DNA from 3 places in the Diaphorobacter sp. MNS-0 genome. Region 1 is predicted to be linked to each of the others. Evidence: predicted binding sites of a transcription regulator. Region 1 holds the regulator's gene; each other region holds the start of a gene.

Region 1 (6,864 bases):
CCAACGGCAAGACCTACGAGCAGGACGGCGCGCTGTGGCTCAAGTCCACCGACTACGGGGACGACAAGGACCGCGTCATGCGCAAGCAGGACGGCACGTACACCTACTTCGTGCCTGACGTGGCCTACCACATCCAGAAGTTCCAGCGCGGCTTCACCAAGGTGGTGAACATCCAGGGCACGGACCACCACGGCACCATCGCGCGCGTGCGCGCCGGCCTGCAGGCGGCGGACGTGGGCATCCCCCAGGGCTACCCCGACTACGTGCTGCACACCATGGTGCGCGTGGTGCGCAATGGCGAGGAGGTCAAGATCAGCAAGCGCGCCGGCAGTTACGTGACGCTGCGCGACCTGATCGAGTGGACCAGCAAGGACGCGGTGCGTTTCTTCCTGCTGTCGCGCAAGCCCGACACCGAATACACCTTCGACGTCGACCTGGCCGTGGCGCAGAACAACGACAACCCCGTGTATTACGTGCAGTACGCCCATGCGCGCATCTGCTCGGTGCTGCGCGGCTGGCGCGAGGACTACGACGTGGCCGCGCTGCGCGATGTGGACCTGTCGCCGCTGGAAGGCCCGCAGGCCCAGGCGCTGATGCTGCTGCTCGCCAAGTATCCGGAGATGCTCACCGCGGCCGCGGCCGGCAATGCGCCGCACGACGTGACCTTCTACCTGCGCGACCTGGCTGCCGCCTACCACAGCTATTACGACGCCGAACGCATTCTGGTGGACGACGAGACCGTCAAGCAGGCGCGGCTGGCGCTCGTCGCAGCCACAGCGCAGGTATTGCACAATGGATTGGCGGTGCTGGGCGTGTCTGCGCCAGCCAGAATGTAAGTGACCACTGATATGAAGAAACAGCAACGCGGCGGCACCATCGTGGGCTTCATCCTCGGGGTGATCGTGGGCCTGGGAGTCGCGCTGGCCGTGGCCGTGTATGTGACCAAGGTGCCCGTGCCCTTCCTGAACAAGAGCACGCCGCGTGCGTCCGAGCAGGACGAGGCCACGAAGAACAAGAACTGGGACCCCAACGCGCCGCTGTACGGCAAGAACCCTGTGCGCCCCGCTGCGCCGGCTGCCGCTCCCGCGTCCGACACCGCGACCGCAGCAGCCCAGCCTGCGTCGGGCTCGCGGGCGGCGGCCAGCCGGCCCGGCGCGGCACCGACGTCGGCCGACCCGCTGGGCGACCTGGCCCGCGCGAAGGCCAACGCGGCGCCCGCTCCCGCGACCAGTGCCGATCCTTTCGAGTACTTCGTGCAGGCGGGCGCGTTCCGCACCCAGCAGGATGCCGATGCGCAGCGCGCCAAGCTGGCCATGCTGGGCTGGGAGGCGCGCGTCAGCGAGCGTGAGCAGAACGGCCGCACGGTGTTCCGCGTGCGCGTGGGCCCGTTCGGCAAGCGTGACGACGCCGAGTCGCTGAAGGAAAAACTCGATGGCGCGGGGGTGGAGTCCGCGCTGGTCCGGGTGCAGCGCTGAACTTTTGCCCGCGCTGGCGCTCACAACCCTCCATACTGTCCAGGAGTGATCCCAACCTATGAAACGCCGTGAGTTTTCTCTGACCGTCGCCTCCGCGGCCACCGCCCTGAGCCTGCCGCTGGCGGCGCCCGCACTGGCGCAAGGCCGCCAGTTCAAGGAAGGCAAGGACTACGTCAAGCTGGGCAAGCCCGTCGCAACCGAGGCACCTGCCGGGAAGATCGAAGTTATCGAGTTCTTCTGGTACAGCTGCCCGCACTGCAATACGTTCGAGCCTTCGCTGGAGGCCTGGATCAAGTCGGCGCCTAAGGACCTGCACATCCGCCGCGTGCCCGTGGCGTTCAATGCGAGCTTCGTGCCGCAGCAAAAGCTCTACTACGCGCTGGAAGGCATGGGCAAGCTGCCCGAGCTGCATGCGAAGGTGTTCCGTGCGGTGCACGTGGAACGCCTGCCGCTGAACAAGGACGAGCTGATCTTCGACTGGATCGGCAAGCAGGGCGTGGACGTGGCGAAGTTCAAGGAGGTCTACAACTCCTTCACCGTATCCAACCAAGTGCGTAAGGCGTCGCAGCTGCAGGACGGCTACCAGGTCGAGGGTGTGCCCTCCATGGGAGTGGCCGGCCGCTACTACACCGACGGCACCATGGCGGGCAACATGCAAAGCGTTCTGCAGGTGGTGGAGCACTTGGTTGGCGTAGCGCGCAAGGGCTGAAGCGCCCCGCCGCCACCAGCGACAAGCGCGCCTACGGGCGCGCTTTTTTCATGCCTGCGCACCGGTTGGCGCGGCGGCATGGCAGCCGGTGGCAGGCCTGTACGGGTTGATGCGATCCACTGCGGCGGCGGCGCGCTTGCGTCAGTACAATGACCGCAAGATTCGTGCCCTCTATGAGAACCCGATTGCCCTTCCTCCTCCTGTCCCGCGCCGCAGCGCTGGCCCTGGCGCTGGCCGCATCGCCGCTGGTGCACGCCGAAAAAGCCGACCGCAACAAGCCCATGAACATCGAGGCGGATGCCCTGCGCCACGATGAGCTCAAGCAGACCAGCGTTTTCACCGGCCGTGTCGTCATGACCAAGGGCACCATCGTGCTGCGCGGCGCGCAGCTGGAGGTGCGCCAGGATGCCGACGGCTTCCAGTACGGTGTGGTGACGGCCGAGCCGGGCAAGCGCGCCTTTTTCCGGCAAAAGCGTGACACCGCGCCGGGCGCGCCCGACGAGTTCGTCGAGGGCGAGGGCGAGGTCATCGAATACGACGGCCGCGCCGACGTGGTGAAGCTCATCCGCCGCGCCGAGCTGCGCCGCTACCGCGAGGCCACACTGACCGACGAGCTGGCCGGCGCCCTCATCGTCTACAACAACCTCACGGACGTGTTCACCGTGGACGGGCAGAAGACCGCGCCCGCTGGCGCCACTGCCGGCACGCCGGGCGGCCGGGTGCGGGCGGTGCTCGCGCCCAAGGAGCCTGCATCGGGCACCAGCGCCACGCCGCCCGTGCGCACCGAGCCGCCCGCGCTGCGTACTAGCCCCAGCCTGGACGGCGCGAAGTGAGCGCGGGCTTGGACGATGCGCGCATGAGCGAAGGCGTCAGCCGCCTGGAGGCGCTGCACCTGGAGAAGTCCTACGGCAGCCGCAAGGTGGTCAAGGACGTGTCCGTGGTCGTGCAAAAGGGCGAGGTGGTGGGCCTATTGGGCCCCAACGGCGCCGGCAAGACCACGTCGTTCTACATGATCGTCGGCCTGGTGCGCAGCGATGGCGGCCGCATCAGCATCGACGGGCAGGACGTGACGGACATGCCCATCCACCGGCGCTCGCGGCTGGGCCTGTCGTACCTGCCGCAGGAAGCCTCGATCTTTCGCAAGCTCAATGTCGAAGACAACGTGCGCGCGGTGCTGGAGCTGCAGACCGACGAGGCCGGCCGCTCCCTGCCGCGCGCCGAGGTGGAGCGGCGCCTGACCGCGCTGCTGCAGGAACTGCGCGTGGACCACCTGCGCAAGTCGCCTGCACTGGCGCTGTCGGGCGGCGAGCGCCGGCGCGTGGAGATCGCGCGCGCGCTGGCCACGCAGCCGCGCTTCATCCTGCTGGACGAACCCTTCGCCGGCATCGACCCGATCGCCGTGATCGAGATCCAGCGCATCATTGGCTTTCTCAAGGCGCGCGGCATTGGCGTGCTGATCACCGACCACAACGTGCGTGAGACGCTGGGCATCTGCGACCACGCCTTCATCATCAGCGACGGCCAGGTGCTGGCACAGGGCACGCCGTCGGACATCGTCGACAACGCGGAAGTGCGCCGGGTGTACCTGGGCGAGCACTTCCGCATGTGAGAGTGATGGGCGACCACGGCACGATGCAGGACCAGACAGCGGGTTGCAGGCCATGAAGCCCGGCCTGTCGCTGCGCGTCTCGCAGCACCTGGCGCTCACGCCGCAGCTGCAGCAGTCGATCCGCCTGCTGCAGCTGTCCACGCTGGAGCTGGCCCAGGAGGTCGAGCAGATGCTCGACGAGAACCCCTTCCTGGAGCGCACGCTGGAAGAGGCCCCGCGCGAGGAGTTCGGCCTGGCCCAGGCTGATGCGCCGGTGAGCGAGCAAGACCGCGAAGCCGAGGATGCTATTTATTCAGGAGCTGTCAGCGCAGGACAGGAAAGCGCTACAAGCCAAAATGATGCAGAAACCTCCACCGCCGAAACGACGGCCGAACCCGCGGACTGGGAAGGCGACGGCTCGGTAGACCTGGCGCCCGACGACAGCGAGTGGGGCGGCGACGCCCCGGCGCGCAACGGTGCCGGCGCGGGGAGCGACGACGAGGTGGACGCCACCGAGCTGGCCCGCAGCCAGGAGTCGCTCACGGCCTTCCTGCACCGCCAGGCGCTGGCGCTGCGCCTGTCCGAGCTGGACATGGCCGCGCTGCGCTTCCTCATCGAATCGCTGAACGACGACGGCTACCTGGACGAGTCGCTGCAGGACCTGGCCGCCAGCCTGGCGGGCACCGAAGACCCCGAGCAACTCGATGAATTGGTGCACCGCTTCACCGTGGCGCTGCGCCTGCTGCAAAGCCTGGAGCCCGCGGGCGTGGGCGCGCGCGGACTGGCCGAATGCCTCACGCTGCAGTTGCGTGCGATGGACCAGGACGAAGAGGGCGACCCCGACGTGATCCAGGCCGCGCTGGCCATCTGCGGCCAGCCGCTGGACCTGCTGGCCAAGCGCGACGTGCGCCGCCTGGCGCAGGCCTGCGGCACCAGCGAAGAGCGCACGCGCGCCGCGATGGCCTTGATCGCGCGGCTGGAGCCACGCCCGGGCAGGCGCTTTGCCGACGTGGACCGCAACATCATCGTGCCCGACGTGATCGTCAAGAAAACCGGCCGCGGCGGACAGCAGAACTTCAGCGTGCAGCTCAACCCGGACGTGATGCCGCGCCTGCGCGTGCACGACATCTACGCCGGTGCGTTGCGCGGCGGCCGTGGCGAAGGCCACCAGGCGCTGCAGGCACGGCTGCAGGAGGCGCGCTGGTTCATCAAGAACATCCAGCAGCGTTTTGACACCATCCTGCGCGTGTCGCGCGCCATCGTGGAGCGGCAGAAGAACTTCTTCGTGCATGGCGAACTGGCCATGCGCCCGCTGGTGCTGCGCGACATTGCCGATGAACTGGGCCTGCACGAGTCCACCATCAGCCGCGTGACCACCGCCAAGTACATGGCCACGCCGCAAGGCACCTACGAACTCAAGTATTTCTTCGGCTCGGGGCTGGGCACCGAAACCGGCGGCAACGCCTCCAGCACGGCCGTGCGCGCGCTCATCAAGCAGTTCATCGCGGCCGAGAACCCGCACAAGCCGCTGTCGGACAGCCAGATCGCCGAGATGCTCAAGGAGCAGGGCATTGAATGTGCGCGCCGCACCGTGGCCAAATACCGTGAGGCGCTCAAGATCGCCCCGGCCAACCTCCGCAAGGCACTTTGAACCATGGCACGCGTCGTCTTCGACCTTCCCCCGCACTTCGGCTTCAGTACCGAGCTGCAGATCTACATCAGCCATGTCAACCAGGGCGGGCACCTGGACAACGCGCAGTTGCTCAGCCTCGTGTCCGAGGCGCGCGTGCGTTTCTTCAAGTCGCTGGGCTACCCCGAGGCCGACGTGGCGGGCCTGTCCACCGTGGTGGGCGACATCGTGGCGCAGTACAAGTCCGAGGCGTTCCACGGCGAGACGCTGCGCGTGGAGATGACGCCGCAGGACTTCAACCGCTACGGCTTCGACCTCGTCTTCCGGTTGACCGAGAAGAGCCAGGGGCGCGAGATCGCGCGCGGCAAGACCGGCATCGTCTTCATCGACCGTGCGGCCCGCAAGCCCGCACCCATTCCTGAATCCGTGCTCCAGCCATTGCTGCAGCGCGCAGCACAGCCGCAATGAACCAGCTTCAACTCTTTTTGCCCTGCGCCGCTGGCGTGGAGGGCTACCTAGCCGACGAGGTGCACAGCCTCACGGGGCTGGCCGGGCAGGACCTGCTCGTGGGCCGCGCGGGCGTGCTGCTGCGCGCCTCCTGGCGCGACGCGCTGCGCCTGAACCTGCACAGCCGCCTGGCGCAACGCGTGCTGGTGCAACTGGCCGAGCGGCCCTACCGCAACGAGGACGACATCTATGCCGCCGCGGCCGACGTGGCCTGGGAGATCTGGTTCACCCCGCGCCAGAGCTTCAAGGTGGAGGTGACGGCGCAGCACAGCCCGCTCAAGAGCCTGAACTTCGCCGCGCTGCGCGTGAAGGATGCCGTGGCCGACCGCTTCCGCGCCAAGGCCGGCGTGCGCCCCGACGTGCAGACGCAGTGGCCCGACGTGCGCGTGCACCTGCACCTGACCAGCGACCGCGCCCAGATCTACATCGACACCTCGGGCGAGCCGCTGTTCAAACGCGGCTGGCGCGAGGACAAGGGCGACGCGCCGCTCAAGGAAACGCTGGCCGCCGCCATGATCGCCGCCACCGGCTGGGACCCGCATGGCGAGCAGCCGCTGCCGCTGTACGACCCCTGCTGCGGCAGCGGCACCGTGGTCATCGAGGCCGCGCAGATCGCCTGCCGCATCGCGCCGGGCCTGCAGCGGCGCTTTGCCTTCGAGAAGCTATTGCCGCACCAGGCGCATGTCTGGTCTGCTATCAAGGATGAAGCGGCCAGCGCCGTTACCGCGGCTTCGGTGCCGATTTTTGGCAGCGACGTGTCGCACCGCATGGTGGACTTTGCCCAGCGCAATGCCGTGCGCGCCGGCGTGGCCGACGCGGTGCAGCTGCGCGGCGGCGACGCGTTGCAGCGCATGCCGCCCAGTGAACAACCCGGGGTGATGCTGCTGAATCCGCCGTATGGCGAGCGCATCGCCGCGGCCGGCACGGCGGGGCGCAATGCGCGTGAGCGCATGTC
Region 2 (6,864 bases), 880 kb from region 1:
TTACACGCTGATCCATCGCCTGGGTCTTTTTCGCCTGGCACTGTTCTTCACCACGGAGCCTCTGTGGAATGCACTGTTTGGCGCCCTGCGCGCCCATGGCTGGAAGACCCTGCAGCTGGATGCGCTCTGGCCGGGTGTCTCCGACTTGCCCGTCGTGAGCCTGCTGCTATACCTGCTGGTGTTCGACTTCGTGGACTATGGGATCCACCGCGGCCAGCACCGCTTTGAATGGTGGTGGAGGCTGCATGCGCTCCACCATTCGCAGCGGCAGATGACGATGTGGAGCGACAACCGCAACCATCTGCTGGACGATCTGCTGCGCGATGCCATCATCGTGTTCGTCGCGCAGTGCATTGGTGTGGCGCCGGGGCAGTTTGTCGCCATCGTGGCCCTCACGCAGCTCAGCGAGAACCTGCACCACGCCAACCTGCGCCTGTGGTTCGGCCAGGTGGGCGAGCGCCTGTGGGTCAGCCCGCGTTTCCACCGCATGCACCACGCCATGGGCGTGGGCCCTGAAGCTGCACCTGGGCAGGGAACCGATCAGCACCTGCATGCGGCAGTGCCGGGGGGCAACAACTTCGGCGTGTTGTTGCCGTGGTGGGACATGCTGTTCGGTACGGCCAACTTCGAGCATCGCTACGAGCCCACGGGCGTGCGCGACCAGGTGGAGGCGGACGCGGACGGCCGCGTGCGTGATTACGGGCGGGGGTTCTGGGCGCAGCAGTGGCGCGGCCTGCTGCGGCTGGTGGGACGGGCGTAGAGAGCCGATCGCGCTATGCTCGCGCGCATGGGGCTTTTCATCGATTCCTTCTGGCGCGCAGTGGGCTATTGCCTGATGCCGCGCGTCATTGCGCTGTCGCTGCTGCCGCTGGTGCTGATCACGGTGGTGGCGCTGGGCGGCGGCTATCTGTTCTGGACAACTGCCGTGGCCTGGACGCAGACGGCGCTGGAAAGCTCCACCTGGCTGGGCCTGCTGTGGGGGTGGCTGCACAACTTTGGCGTGGATAACCTCCCCGTGGCGCTGGCGCCGCTGCTGGTGCTTATGGGAGCCACGCCACTGATCGTCATTGTCTGCGTGCTCGCGGTGGCGGTGTTGATGGCCCCTGCCATCGTGACTCTGGTGGCGCAGCGGCGTTTTGCGCAACTGCAGCGCAAGCGGGGCGGTTCATTCCTCGCCAGCGTGCTGTGGTCTCTGGGGTCGACCATCGCGGCGCTCATTGCGCTGGTGCTGTCCATGCCGCTGTGGCTGGTCCCGCCGCTGGTGTTGATCCTGCCTCCGCTTATCTGGGGATGGCTCACCTACCGGGTCATGGCCTTTGACGCACTGGCCGAACACGCGAGCAAGCCGGAGCGGCAGGAGATTTTCAAGCGCCATCAGCTCAGCCTGCTGAGCATTGGCGTGCTGAGCGGATTTCTAGGGGCCGCGCCCGGCATTGTCTGGGCGTCGGGCGTGGTGTTCGCAGCGGCGTTCCTCGTCCTGGTGCCGATCGCCATCTGGATCTATACGCTGGTGTTCGCCTTCTCATCGCTGTGGTTCACGCATTTCTGTCTGGCCGCGCTGCAACAGCTGCGCGAGCAGCGAGGCGAACGGCCGCCGGGCGATACGCCTGCAACCGCCGCGCCCGCAACGCCAGCGTCTTCTTTGCCATCCTCGTCTCAGCTGCAGGACAACCCATGACACCGGCTTTCGGCCTCATCATCGTTGGCGATGAAATCCTCTCGGGCAAGCGGGCGGACAAGCACCTCGCCAAGGTCATCGAACTGCTTGCGGCACGCGGGCTTGCGCTGTCCTATGCGGACTACGTAGGCGACGACCGTCCGCGCATCACGGCGGCGCTGCAGCGGGCCTTTGCCTCGTCGGACATCGTGTTCAGTTGCGGCGGCATTGGTGCCACTCCCGACGACCACACGCGCCAGTGCGCGGCGGCCGCATTGCAACGCCCGCTGGTCCTGCACCCCGAGGCCAAGCGCCTGATCACCGAGCGCATGCAGGATGTGGCACGGGAGCAGGGCGAGGCGTTCGACCCCGACCGCGCCGACAATCTGCATCGGCTGAACATGGGCGTTTTTCCTGAGGGCGCGCGCATCATTCCCAACCCTTACAACAAGATCCCCGGCTTCTCGTGTGACGGCCCTGGGGGCGGCATGGTGCATTTCGTGCCGGGGTTCCCGGTCATGGCTTGGCCTATGGTGGACTGGGCACTCCAGCATTACTGTGCCCGGTGGTTCAACCAGCAGCCGCAGATGGAGCGCTCCGTCGTGCTTTACGGCGCGATGGAAGCCGCGCTGACCCCGCTCATGGAGCGGGTCGAGGCCGGACATCCGGGGATCAAGGTGTTCAGCTTGCCGAGCGTGGACCATCCAGTGCACGGGCGCCATGTGGAATTGGGCGTCAAGGGGGCCGCTGCCTTGGTGCCTGCCGCGTGGCAGGCGCTGCAGGAAGGTTTGCACCAAACAGGTGCATCCATAGGCCCTGAAATGGTGCGCAAATGGTAAGAAGGCGGGCCACTTAAAATCCTGCACGCGTTTGGTGCGCCGTCGCAGGGCCCTGCGCCCGGCTTGCCCCGTACGGGTGTCCCCATTCGCTGGCACGCAAACTGCTTTTCTGTGCGCATCATTGTTGATGAGCACTTCTATCCCTGGAGAACCCTGATGGCCAAGACCGTTGCAGACGTGATGAAGATGGTGAAGGAAAACGAAGTCAAGTTCGTGGACTTCCGCTTCACGGATACCCGCGGCAAGGAACAGCACGTCACCGTGCCGATCTCGCACTTCGACGAAGACAAGTTCGCCTCGGGCCATGCGTTCGACGGCTCGTCGGTCGCCGGCTGGAAGGGTATCGAGGCGTCGGACATGCTGCTCATGCCCGATCCGAACACCGCCAACATCGACCCGTTCTTCGAAGAAACCACCATGATCATGGCGTGCGACGTGGTGGAGCCGGCCGACGGCAAGGCCTACGACCGCGACCCGCGCTCCATCGCCAAGCGTGCCGAGGCGTACCTGAAGGCCTCCGGCATGGGCGACACGGCCTACTTCGGCCCGGAGCCCGAGTTCTTCATCTTCGACGGCGTGCGCTGGAGCACCGATCCCAACCACACCTTCTACGAGATCGAAGAGTACGAAGCCCCCTGGAACACCGGCTCCAAGCTCGAAGGTGGCAACCGCGGCCACCGTCCCACCACCAAGGGCGGCTATTTCCCCGTGCCTCCGGTCGACAGCACGCAGGACATGCGCGCCGAGATGTCCCTGATCCTTGAATCCCTGGGCATTCCGGTCGAGGTGTTCCACCACGAAGTGGCCGGTGCCGGCCAGAACGAGATCGGCACCCGGTTCAGCACGCTGGTGGAGCGTGCCGACTGGACCATGCTGCAGAAGTACGTGATCCACAACGTGGCCAACGCCTACGGCAAGACCGCCACCTTCATGCCCAAGCCCTACCACGGCGACAACGGCTCGGGCATGCACGTGCACCAGTCGGTCTGGAAGGACGGCAAGAACCTGTTCGCCGGCGACGGCTATGCGGGTCTGTCGGACTTCGCGCTGTACTACATTGGCGGCATCATCAAGCACGCTCGCGCACTGAACGCCATCACGAACCCGGGCACCAATAGCTACAAGCGCCTGGTGCCGCACTTCGAGGCGCCGGTGAAGCTGGCCTACTCGGCCAAGAACCGCTCGGCCTCCATCCGCATCCCGTTCGTGGCCAACCCGAAGGGCCGCCGCGTGGAAGCGCGCTTCCCCGATCCGCTGATGAACCCCTACCTGGGCTTTGCGGCCCTGCTGATGGCGGGTCTGGACGGCGTGGAAAACAAGATCCACCCGGGCGAAGCCGCTACCAAGGACCTGTACCACCTGCCGCCCGAGGAAGACAAGCTGGTGCCCACCGTGTGCCACAGCCTGGACCAGGCGCTGGAAGCGCTGGACAAGGACCGCGCGTTCCTGACCAAGGGCGGCGTGTTCACCGACTCCATGCTCGACGCCTACATCGAGCTGAAGATGCAGGAAGTCACGCGCTTCCGCATGGCCGTGCATCCCGTCGAGTACGACATGTACTACTCGCTGTGATGGCAGGGGCTTAGGCCCCCGGCTGTTGTCAACAGGGCGGCTCCGGCCGCCTTTTTCTATGGGCGGGCTGCGTGCCGGGTGGACGGAGCACGGCAGCCCGTCGCACCAAAACCGCAGCGTTGGGCCGCCGCAATTGGCGGGTTGGAATGATTGGGGGATACTCACCGGCACCGCGCATGCCCGACGCATGCCATGTGAGGAATTCGATGAAAAGCACTTTGTTCGCCCTGACCGTTATCGCCGCCGTGCTGCAGCCCGCCTGGGCGCAGGACCGCATCTACCGCTGCGGCAACGAATACACCAACAACGCCACGCAGGCCAAGGAGCGCGGCTGCAAGCTCGTGGAAGGTGGCAATGTGACGGTGCTGCAGGGTTCGCGACCGGCGGCGGCCTCCTCGGGCGGCAGCGCCGGCGCTTCCGGTGCCAGCGCCAGCAGTTCGCCCGCGAACGCTCCGCGCGTGGGCGCGGCCGACCAACGTGCGCGCGACGCCGATGCGCGCGCCATCCTGGAGTCTGAACTGAGCAAGGCGGAAACCCGCCTGGCCGAGTTGCGCAAGGAGTACAACGACGGCTCGCCTCAGCGCACGGCGCTGGAGCTGCGCAACCCGCAGGGCTACATCGAGCGCACGGCCGAGCTCAAGGCCAGCGTGGCCCGGGCCGAGGCCGATGTGGCCGGCATCAAGCGCGAACTCTCGCGCCTGAACAAGTAAGCGCCGCGGTCCCTGCGTGCGGCACGAAGGCGCGATCATCCAAGAGCCCACCCCAACGGACCGCTACCAGGCGCTGGACCTCGTCTCCACGCTGATTGCCGTGCTGCACCCCGGCGGGGCGGCCCTCTTCGTCAACGCAGCGCTGGAAAACGCCCTGGGCCTGTCGCGCCGCACGCTGGAAGGCGTGGACTTCGCCGGCCTGTTCACCGATCCGACCATCCTGCAGACGGCGCTGGCCGGCGCGCGCGGGCGCGACTTCGCGGCGCTGCGCTTCGAAGCCGTGCTGCGCCGCTCGCCGCAGGAGCCTTTGCCGGTGCACGCCAGCGTGGCGGTGGTGGAGCACAGCGGCGACGTGATCGTGGAGCTGTGGCCCCTGGAGGCGCAGGCGCGCCAGGACCGCGAGGAGCGGCTGCGCGAGCAGGCGCAGGCCAACAAGGAGCTGATCCGCAATCTGGCGCACGAGATCAAGAACCCGCTGGGCGGCATCCGAGGGGCGGCGCAGCTGCTGGAGATGGAGTTGGAAAGCCGCGACCTGACCGAGTACACCCAGGTCATCATCCACGAGGCCGACCGCCTGCAAAGCCTGGTGGACCGGTTGCTGGCGCCGCACCGCCACCCGCACCTCGTCGGCGATGTGAATATCCACGAAGTCTGCGAGCGCGTGCGCTCCCTGGTACTGGTTGAGCATCCGCAGGGCCTGGCCGTGCTGCGCGACTATGACACCTCCATCCCCGAGTTTCGCGGCGACCGCGCGCAGCTCATCCAGGCCGTGCTGAACATCGTGCAGAACGCGGCGCAGGCGTTGCACGAGCGCATTGCCGCGGGCGACGCGGTCATCACGCTGCGCACGCGCGTGGCGCGGCAGGTCACGTTCGGGCGCCAACGCTACCGGCTGGCATTGGAATTGCATGTCATCGACAACGGACCGGGCGTGCCCGAAGCCATCAAGGAGCGGATCTTCTATCCGCTGGTGACGGGGCGGGACGGGGGATCGGGACTGGGCTTGACGCTGGCGCAAACCTTTGTGCAGCGACACCATGGGCTCATTGAGTGCGAGAGCCAGCCGGGCCGCACCGACTTCCGCATCCTCATACCGCTGCCTTGAGTCCCTGACACGCACGACCCCAACGGGTAAAGGTAAAGGGAGCTGGAACACATGAAGCCGATCTGGATAGTAGACGACGACCCTTCGATCCGCTTCGTCCTCGAAAAGGCCCTGGCGCGCGAAAACCTGCCCACGCGCAGCTTCACGCAGGCGCGCGATGTACTGGACGCTCTGGCCGATGTGGCCGCGGGCGACCCCACCCACCAGGGACCGCAGGTCCTGGTGAGCGATATCCGCATGCCGGGCGGCTCCGGCCTGCAACTGCTGGAGAAGGTGCGCGGCCTGCAGCCCGGCCTGCCGGTCATCGTGATGACGGCGTATTCCGACCTGGACAGCGCCGTGTCCGCCTTCCAAGGCGGCGCCTTCGAATACCTGCCCAAGCCGTTCGACCTGCCCAAGGCGGTGGAGCTGATCCGCCGCGCTGTGGAGGAGAGCCAGCGCGAGGAGGTCGCCGAGCAGCAGCTCACCGCGATGCCCGAGATGCTGGGCCAGGCACCCGCCATGCAGGACGTGTTCCGCGCCATCGGCCGTCTGAGCCAGAGCGTGGTCACGGTGCTGATCACGGGCGAATCCGGCTCGGGCAAGGAACTCGTGGCGCGCGCGCTGCACAAGCACTCGCCCGTGGCAGGTGGGCCCTTCGTGGCCATCAACACTGCGGCCATCCCGAAGGACCTGCTGGAGAGCGAGCTCTTTGGCCACGAGCGCGGTGCCTTCACGGGTGCGCAGACGCAGCGGCGCGGGCGCTTCGAGCAGGCCGAGGGCGGCACACTGTTCCTTGACGAAATCGGCGACATGCCCTTCGACCTGCAGACGCGCTTGCTGCGCGTGCTGTCGGATGGGCAGTTCTACCGCGTGGGCGGCCATGCCGCCGTGAAGGCCAATGTGCGGGTGATCGCCGCTACGCACCAGAACCTGGAGCAGCGCGTGAAGGACGGCGCCTTCCGCGAGGACCTGTTCCACCGCCTCAACGTGATCCGCCTG
Region 3 (6,864 bases), 1.8 Mb from region 1:
CACGGTGGTCTGGTCGGGCAGGCTCTGCGCGGGGTTGGTGCAGGCGATCCACAGCGCCTTGATCTCGCCGTCGGCCGCGGCCTGGAACATCTCCACCGCCGTCTTGCCGGGCCGCGCGGGCACCGACTCCACACCCCACAGCCGGGCCACTTCGGCGCGGTGGTCGGGGTTGGCCATATCGCGGTGCGCGGGCAGCAGGTTGGCCAGGCCCCCCACCTCGCGTCCGCCCATGGCGTTGGGCTGGCCCGTCAGGCTGAAGGGGCCGGCGCCCGGTTGGCCGATCTGCCCGCAGGCCAGGTGCAGGTGGATCAGCGCGGCGTTCTTGGCCGTGCCGCTGGTGCTCTGGTTGAGACCCTGGCAGTACAGGCTCAGCGTGGGCCGGCGCGGCCCACCCTCCGCCATGCCCTCCACGCCTGCGAACCAGCGCGCTGCGGTGGCAATGTCCTGCGGCGGCAGGCCGCAGACGGCGGCAGCGCGCTCTGGCGTGCAGTCCTGCACCACGGCCTGCAGATCGGCAAAGCCGCTGGTGTGGCGCGCGATGTAGCCCTGGTCCACCCAGCCCTCGCGCAGCATCACGTGCAGCATGGCGTTGAACAGCATCACGTCGCTGCCCGGCAGCAGGGGCAGGAACAGATCGGCCATGGCCGCGGTGTCGGTGCGGCGCGGATCGGCCACGATGATCTTCATGGCCGGGTTGGCGGCGCGCGCGTCCTCGATGCGGCGAAACACGATGGGGTGCGCCCAGGCCGTGTTGCTGCCGGCGATGAACAGGCATTGCGCGTGGGCCAGGTCGTCGTAGCAGGCGGGCGGCGCGTCGGCGCCCAGCGTGGCCTTGTAGCCAACCACGGCGCTGCTCATGCACAGGCGCGAGTTGGTGTCGATGTTGTTGGTGCCGATCAGGCCCTTGGCCAGCTTGTTGAAGACGTAGTAGTCCTCGGTGAGCAACTGGCCGCTCAGATAGAAGCCCACCGCGTCGGGGCCGTGGCGGTCGATGGTGGCGGCGAAGCGCTGCGCCGCGGTGTCGAGAGCCGCGTCCCAGTCGATGGGGTGCGCTGCCTGGCCGCGCTGCGGGCGCAGCTGGGGTTGCAGCAGCCGGGTCTGCAGTGTGATGGGCCGGCTGGCGGTGAGGTGCAGGGTGCTGCCCTTGGTGCACAGGCGGCCGAAGTTGGCGGGGTGGTGGGGGTCGCCGCGCACGCCGGTGATGGTGTCGCCGTCGGACTGGATGATCACGCCGCAGCCTACGCCGCAGTAGGGGCAGGTGGAACGGGTTTCTTGCATGGCGTGTTCTCTTGGTATTTTTGGGCTTTAGGGCTTGTGGTGTGGGCGCGAGTAGCTATTCTTTTTGGACGTGGCTGGCCGGGACTCGCCCCGGCGGGCGAGGTACTTTTCTTTGCTTCGCCAAAGCAAAGTACCCAAAAGAAAGGCGACCCTACAGGCTGCGTCCCTTCGCTTCGCTACGGGCAACCTGCGGTGCTCGCGTCCAGCGGGGTCTCGCTCAAACTCGCTTCGCTCAAACAATCGCGAGCCCTGATCCGCTGGCCGCTGCGCTCCTCGGCGCATCCTGAAGGGAACCCGCAAACCGGACAGCCCATTCGGGCCATCGCTGCGCTCGGCCTGGCCTTGCGCGGCACGTTGCGCCTGCGCGGGGTCATGGTGGGTTTGCCTTGCAGCGCAGCGCGGGGCCGGCCACGGGGCGTTGCAGGTCCAGGGCGTGGTGGGCCAGCTCCTGGGCGTCCAGGTAGACGGTGCCGGCTTCCACCTTGACCTGAAAGCGCGGCGTGCAGCCTTCGTCGGGGGCGGCGGCCTGGCCGTCGCACAGGCCGATGGTCCAGTTGTGCAGCGGGCAGGCCACGCTGTTGCCGAAGACGATGCCCTGGCTCAAGGGGCCGCCCTTGTGGGGGCAGCGGTCGAGCAGGGCGAACACGCCGCCGGCGTCGTTGCGGAAGACGGCCACGTCCATGCCGTGCGGGCGGGCCACGCGGCGCGCGCCGAGCACGGGGATGTCGTCCAGGGAGCAGATCGGGGTCCAGGTGGTCATAGCTATTCCTTTAGGAGCTGTTGGCGCTTGCTGGCAGGGCGTGACAGGCACTTTTGGCTGAAACTCATGCCAACGTTTATGCGGGGATCGGCGTGATCGGGATGAACTGGCGCCGGTCCACCGCTGCCGGCTCGAACTCGAACCACGGGTCGGGCTCGCCCGCCAGCGCGTCCTGCAGCTCGCGCCACAGCGCCTGGCGGCCGGGGGCATCTTGGAGTACGCGGCGCTTGACGTAGTCCAGTCCCACGCGGGCGACGAAATGCACCGTGCGCTCCAGGTACCAGCCCTCCAGGCGGTACAGCTGCATGAAAGCGCCCGTGTACTCCAGCACCTCCTCGGCGGTCTTGAGCTTGGTAAAGAACTGCGCCACCTCGGTCTTGATGCCGCCGTTGCCGGCCACGTACATCTCCCAGCCCGAGTCCACGCCGATGATCCCCACGTCCTTGATGCCGCTCTCGGCGCAGTTGCGCGGGCAGCCGCTGACGGCGAACTTGACCTTGTGCGGCGCGTACATGCCCACGAAGGCGTGCTCCAGGTCCTTGCCAAGCTGCGTGCTGTCCTGCGTGCCCATGCGGCACCACTCACTGCCCACGCAGGTCTTCACCGTGCGCAGTGCCTTGGCGTAGGCGTGGCCGCAGGGCATGCCGATGTCGCGCCAGACGTTGACCAGGTCTTCCTTCTTCACGCCCAGCAGGTCGATGCGCTGGCCGCCCGTGACCTTCACCGTGGGGATCTGGTACTTGTCCACCACGTCGGCGATGCGGCGCAGTTCGGCGGCACTGGTCTCTCCGCCCCACATGCGCGGCACCACGCTGTAGGTGCCATCCTTCTGGATGTTGGCGTGGCTGCGCTCGTTGATGAAGCGGCTTTGCGGGTCGTCCCGCGCCTCCTTGGGCCAAGTGCTGATGAGGTAGTAGTTCACGGCCGGGCGGCAGGTGGCGCAGCCGTTGGGCGTCTTCCACTCCAGGAAGCGAAACACGCCGTCTACGGTCAGCAGCCGGTGTGTGCGGATGGCTTCGCGCACGGCCTGGTGGCCGTGGTCGGTGCAGGCGCATACGGGCTTGGTCTTGGGCGTGGCGGAATAGTCGCCGCCCGCGGTGGCCATGAGGATCTGCTCCACCAGCCCGGTGCACGAGCCGCAGCTGGCGCTGGCCTTGGTGTGCTTGCGCACCTCGTCCAGCGTGAACAGGCCCTTGTCCTTGATCGCCTTGCAGATCTGGCCCTTGGTCACGCCGTTGCAGCCGCAGACCTCGTCGCTGTCGGCCATGGCGGCAGCCTTGTTCTGGCCCTGATGGCCCGCGTCGCCCAGGTGCGATTCGCCGAACATGAGCCGGTCGCGGATGTCGGCCACGCTGCGGCCGTCGCGCAGCAGCTTGAAGTACCAGCTGCCGTCCACCGTGTCGCCATAGAGGCAGGCGCCCACGAGTCGGTCGTCCTTGAGCACCAGCTTCTTGTACACACCGCCGCCCTCGGCATGCGGGTCGCTGAGCACGATTTCCTCCGTGCCCTCGCCGCCCTGGAAGTCGCCGGCGGAAAACAGGTCGATGCCCGTGACCTTGAGCTTGGTGGAGGTGAGCGAGCCCTGGTAGCGCCCGATACCCCATTCCGCCAGGTGGTTGGCCAGCACCTTGCCCTGCTCGAACAGCGGCGCCACCAGCCCGTAGGCGATGCCACGGTGCGCCGCGCATTCGCCCACGGCGTAGATGCGCGGGTCGGTCACGGTCTGCAGCGTGTCGCTGACCACGATGCCGCGGTTGACGTGCAGGTGCATCTGCTCGGCCAGGGCCGTGTTGGGGCGGATGCCCACGGCCATCACCACAAGCTGGGCGGGCACCTCGCTGCCGTCCTTGAAGCGCACCGCGGCCACGCGGCCGTCGCCGCCGGCTACCAGTTCCTGCGTTTGGGCCTGCATCAGGAACTGCATGCCGCGCTCGGCCAGCGACTGCTGCAGCAGCTTGCCCGCCACGTCGTCAAGCTGGCGCTCCATGAGCCACTCGCCCGCATGCACCACGGTGACCTGCATGCCGCGCTTCATGAGGCCGTTGGCCGCCTCCAGGCCCAGCAGGCCGCCGCCGATCACCACGGCGTGCTTGTAGCTGGCGGCAGCGTCGATCATGGCCTGCGTGTCCGCGATGTCGCGATAGGCCAGCACGCCGGGCAGCTCACGGCCCGGAATGGGCAGCATGAACGGGTTGGAACCCGTGGCGAGGATCAGCCGGTCGTAGGGCGCCTCGACGGTGCGCCCGTCCTGCGCCACGCCATGCACGGTGCGCCGCGTGCGGTCCACATGGGTCACGGTGCACCCCGCGTGCAGCGTGATGTGGTGGTCCGCATACCAGGACCAGTCGTTGAGGACGATCTCCTCCAGCGTCTGCTCGCCCGCCAGCACGGGCGACAGCAGGATGCGGTTGTAGTTGGGGTGCGGCTCGGCGCCGAACACCGTGATGTCGTAGAGGTCGGGCGCGATCTTGAGCAGCTCTTCCAGCGCGCGCACGCCTGCCATGCCATTGCCCACCATCACCAGCCTGGATTGCTTCACCATCGTCTCCCCGGCGGGAATGCCCCGCGCAGCCACATCAACAAAAAAGGCGTCCGCACGCCGCACCGGGCAGGGGCCTGGTTGCGGGTGGGGACGCCTTCGTCCCGCGAGCCCTGCCTCCGCCGTTGGAGAGGGCACGCGCTGCGGCCTACCGTGGCCGCGCTGGCTTCAATGCAATGGGCGTGCCAGGGTGCGGCGGGGTGAGAGGTGTGCGCTCATGGGTTGGGCGAGATAGTCCGCTAGCGCTTGATGGGAAAGCGCGAGCAGCTATTGTTTTAGGAGCGATCGCGCGCTTCGCCGGGCGTGGCAGGCTGCGCACCGCCGTGGTGCAAGTGGCGGCGCGATGGTGCGGGCGCTGGCGTCCTGATGGCGCCCGGACCTCGTAGGGGATGTTGTGCCGGTGGTGCGGCCCCTGCGTGCGCGCCCGGTGCACCGCAATTGAACAAGAACAGCGTCCAGCGCTTGCCCCTCAAGCGCTGCCAGCGATGGAATCAGGAGCCGCCTGCCGGCGGTGGTGTTGGGTCCGTCCAGGCGCCGCCCAGCACCTTGTAGAGCGTCACGCGGTTGACCTGCTCGGCCAATTGCAGCGTGATCTGCGCCTGCTGTGCGGCATACAGCGTGCGCTGCGCGTCCAGCACGGCGAGGTAGTTGTCCGCACCGAGGCGAAAGCGTGCGTCCGACAGCTGCAGCGTGCGCTGGGTGGCCTGCACCAGCGAGCCCTGCGCCTGCAGGCGCTCGGTGAGCGTGGCGCGCTCGGCCAGCGCGTCGGACACCTCGCGGAAGGCGGTCTGGATGGCCTTCTCGTACTGGGCCACGGCGGTGTCGCGCGTCACCTCGGCCACGCGCAGGTTGGCCTGATTGCGGCCGGCGTCGAAGATCGGCAGGCGGATCTGCGGCGCGAACGCCCAGGTGCCGTTGCCGCCCTCGAACAGGCCCGACAGCGCATTGCTGGCCGTGCCCACCGAGGCCGTGAGCGTGATCGACGGAAAGAACGCCGCGCGGGCCGCGCCGATATTGGCCGTGGCGCCCTGCAGTGCATGCTCGGCCGCGCGCACGTCGGGGCGGCGCAGCAGCACGCTGGACGGAACGTCTGCAGGCACGGCCAGCAGCGCCGTTGCGGGCGCCGTGGGATCGGCCAGCGCGGGGACGGGGGACCGGGGGGCAGGACTGTCCGCAGTACCGGTGCCGGGAGAGGGCTGGGTTGCAGTCGTGGCCGGGCCCGCGATGGCCGTTTCCACGGTGGCCACGCTGGCGGGCAACAACGCTGGGGGCACGGGCGATCCCACCAGCAGGGCCAGGGCGTTGCGGCTGCGCGCCAGCTGCGAGACGAAGGCGGCCGCATCCACGCGTGCGGTGTCGGCCGCCGACTGGGCCTGCGCCAGCACCAGGCCCGAGCTGGCGCCCAGTTCATGGCTGCGCTGCGTGAGCTCCAGGGCCTGCTGGCGCGTGCGCAGGGTCTCGCGTGCCAGTTGCAGGCGGCGCGCGTCGGCGTCCAGCGTGAGCCAGGCGCCGATCACCTCGGCCACCAGGCTGAGCTGCACGCTGCGGCGGTTCTCCGCCACGCGCAGGAACTCCTGCAGCGCGGCATCGTTCAGGTTGCGCACGCGGCCGAAGAAGTCGATCTCGTAGCTGCTGAAGCCCAGTGTGGCGCTGTACTGGCTGGTGGTGTTGGAGCGGCCCGCGGCGGTCAGGTCGTCAGCGGTGCGGCTGCGGTTGCCCGCGCCGGCCGCGTTCACCGTGGGAAAGCGGTCGGCCTGCACCACGCCGTACTGCGCGCGGGCCTTGTCGATGGCCAGTACCGCCACGCGCAGGTCGCGGTTGTTCGCCAGGGCCTGTTCCACCACCGTGCGCAGGCGGGCGTCCTGCACGAAGTCTTGCCAGGCCATGGGGCCGCCGTCCGGCAGCGCCACGGCGCCGGCGGTCGGTGGCTGGGGCAGGGGCGATGCCACCGTGTCCGGCACGGGCAGCGGCGGCGCTTCGTAGCGTGGCGCCAGGTTGCAGCCGGCCAGCAGGGCGCAGGCCAGGGCGGCGGTCACAGGCGTGAAGGGATGGGGGCGCGTCATGCGGCACTCTCCGGATGGATGGGGGCAGGCTGGGCCGCGTCTTCCTGGCGCGAGCGGCTCTTGAACCAGCTGCGGATCAGCAGGAAAAACACCGGCACCATGAAGATGCCCAGCACCGTGGAGGCCACGGTGCCGCCCAGCACGGCCGTGCCGATGGCATTGCGCCCGCCTGCGCCGGCGCCCGTGCCCAGGGCCAGCGGCACCACGCCGAAGCCAAAGGCCAG

Evidence for each region. Region 1 encodes sigma-54, which starts transcription at its own class of promoters, with help from an activator protein. Its sites were predicted from a motif close to TGGCANGNAANCTGCTTT; they were not measured.
Region 2: glnA (type I glutamate--ammonia ligase) is a predicted target of sigma-54. The motif match lies at 2,587-2,604, and genes of this name have one in related genera.
Region 3: nirB (nitrite reductase large subunit NirB) is a predicted target of sigma-54. The motif match lies at 4,748-4,765, and genes of this name have one in related genera.

Annotation. Positions count from the first base shown of each region.
Region 1 covers NZ_CP080761.1:390,727-397,590, forward strand. Annotated here, with positions in the region: gene argS (arginine--tRNA ligase) at 1-836, shown strand, start outside; gene K2L43_RS01900 (SPOR domain-containing protein) at 849-1,475, shown strand; gene K2L43_RS01905 (thiol:disulfide interchange protein DsbA/DsbL) at 1,534-2,184, shown strand; gene lptA (lipopolysaccharide transport periplasmic protein LptA) at 2,358-3,017, shown strand; gene lptB (LPS export ABC transporter ATP-binding protein) at 3,041-3,793, shown strand; gene K2L43_RS01920 (RNA polymerase factor sigma-54) at 3,846-5,423, shown strand; gene K2L43_RS01925 (thioesterase family protein) at 5,427-5,870, shown strand; gene K2L43_RS01930 (class I SAM-dependent RNA methyltransferase) at 5,867-6,864, shown strand, end outside.
Region 2 covers NZ_CP080761.1:1,272,291-1,279,154, forward strand. Annotated here, with positions in the region: gene K2L43_RS06085 (sterol desaturase family protein) at 1-760, shown strand, start outside; gene K2L43_RS06090 (EI24 domain-containing protein) at 788-1,678, shown strand; gene K2L43_RS06095 (molybdopterin-binding protein) at 1,675-2,496, shown strand; gene glnA (type I glutamate--ammonia ligase) at 2,653-4,068, shown strand; gene K2L43_RS06105 (hypothetical protein) at 4,275-4,778, shown strand; gene glnL (nitrogen regulation protein NR(II)) at 4,813-5,883, shown strand; gene ntrC (nitrogen regulation protein NR(I)) at 5,935-6,864, shown strand, end outside.
Region 3 covers NZ_CP080761.1:2,549,577-2,556,440, reverse strand. Annotated here, with positions in the region: gene K2L43_RS12145 (nitrate reductase) at 1-1,278, opposite strand, end outside; gene nirD (nitrite reductase small subunit NirD) at 1,649-2,038, opposite strand; gene nirB (nitrite reductase large subunit NirB) at 2,115-4,580, opposite strand; gene K2L43_RS12130 (efflux transporter outer membrane subunit) at 5,069-6,640, opposite strand; gene K2L43_RS12125 (efflux RND transporter permease subunit) at 6,637-6,864, opposite strand, start outside.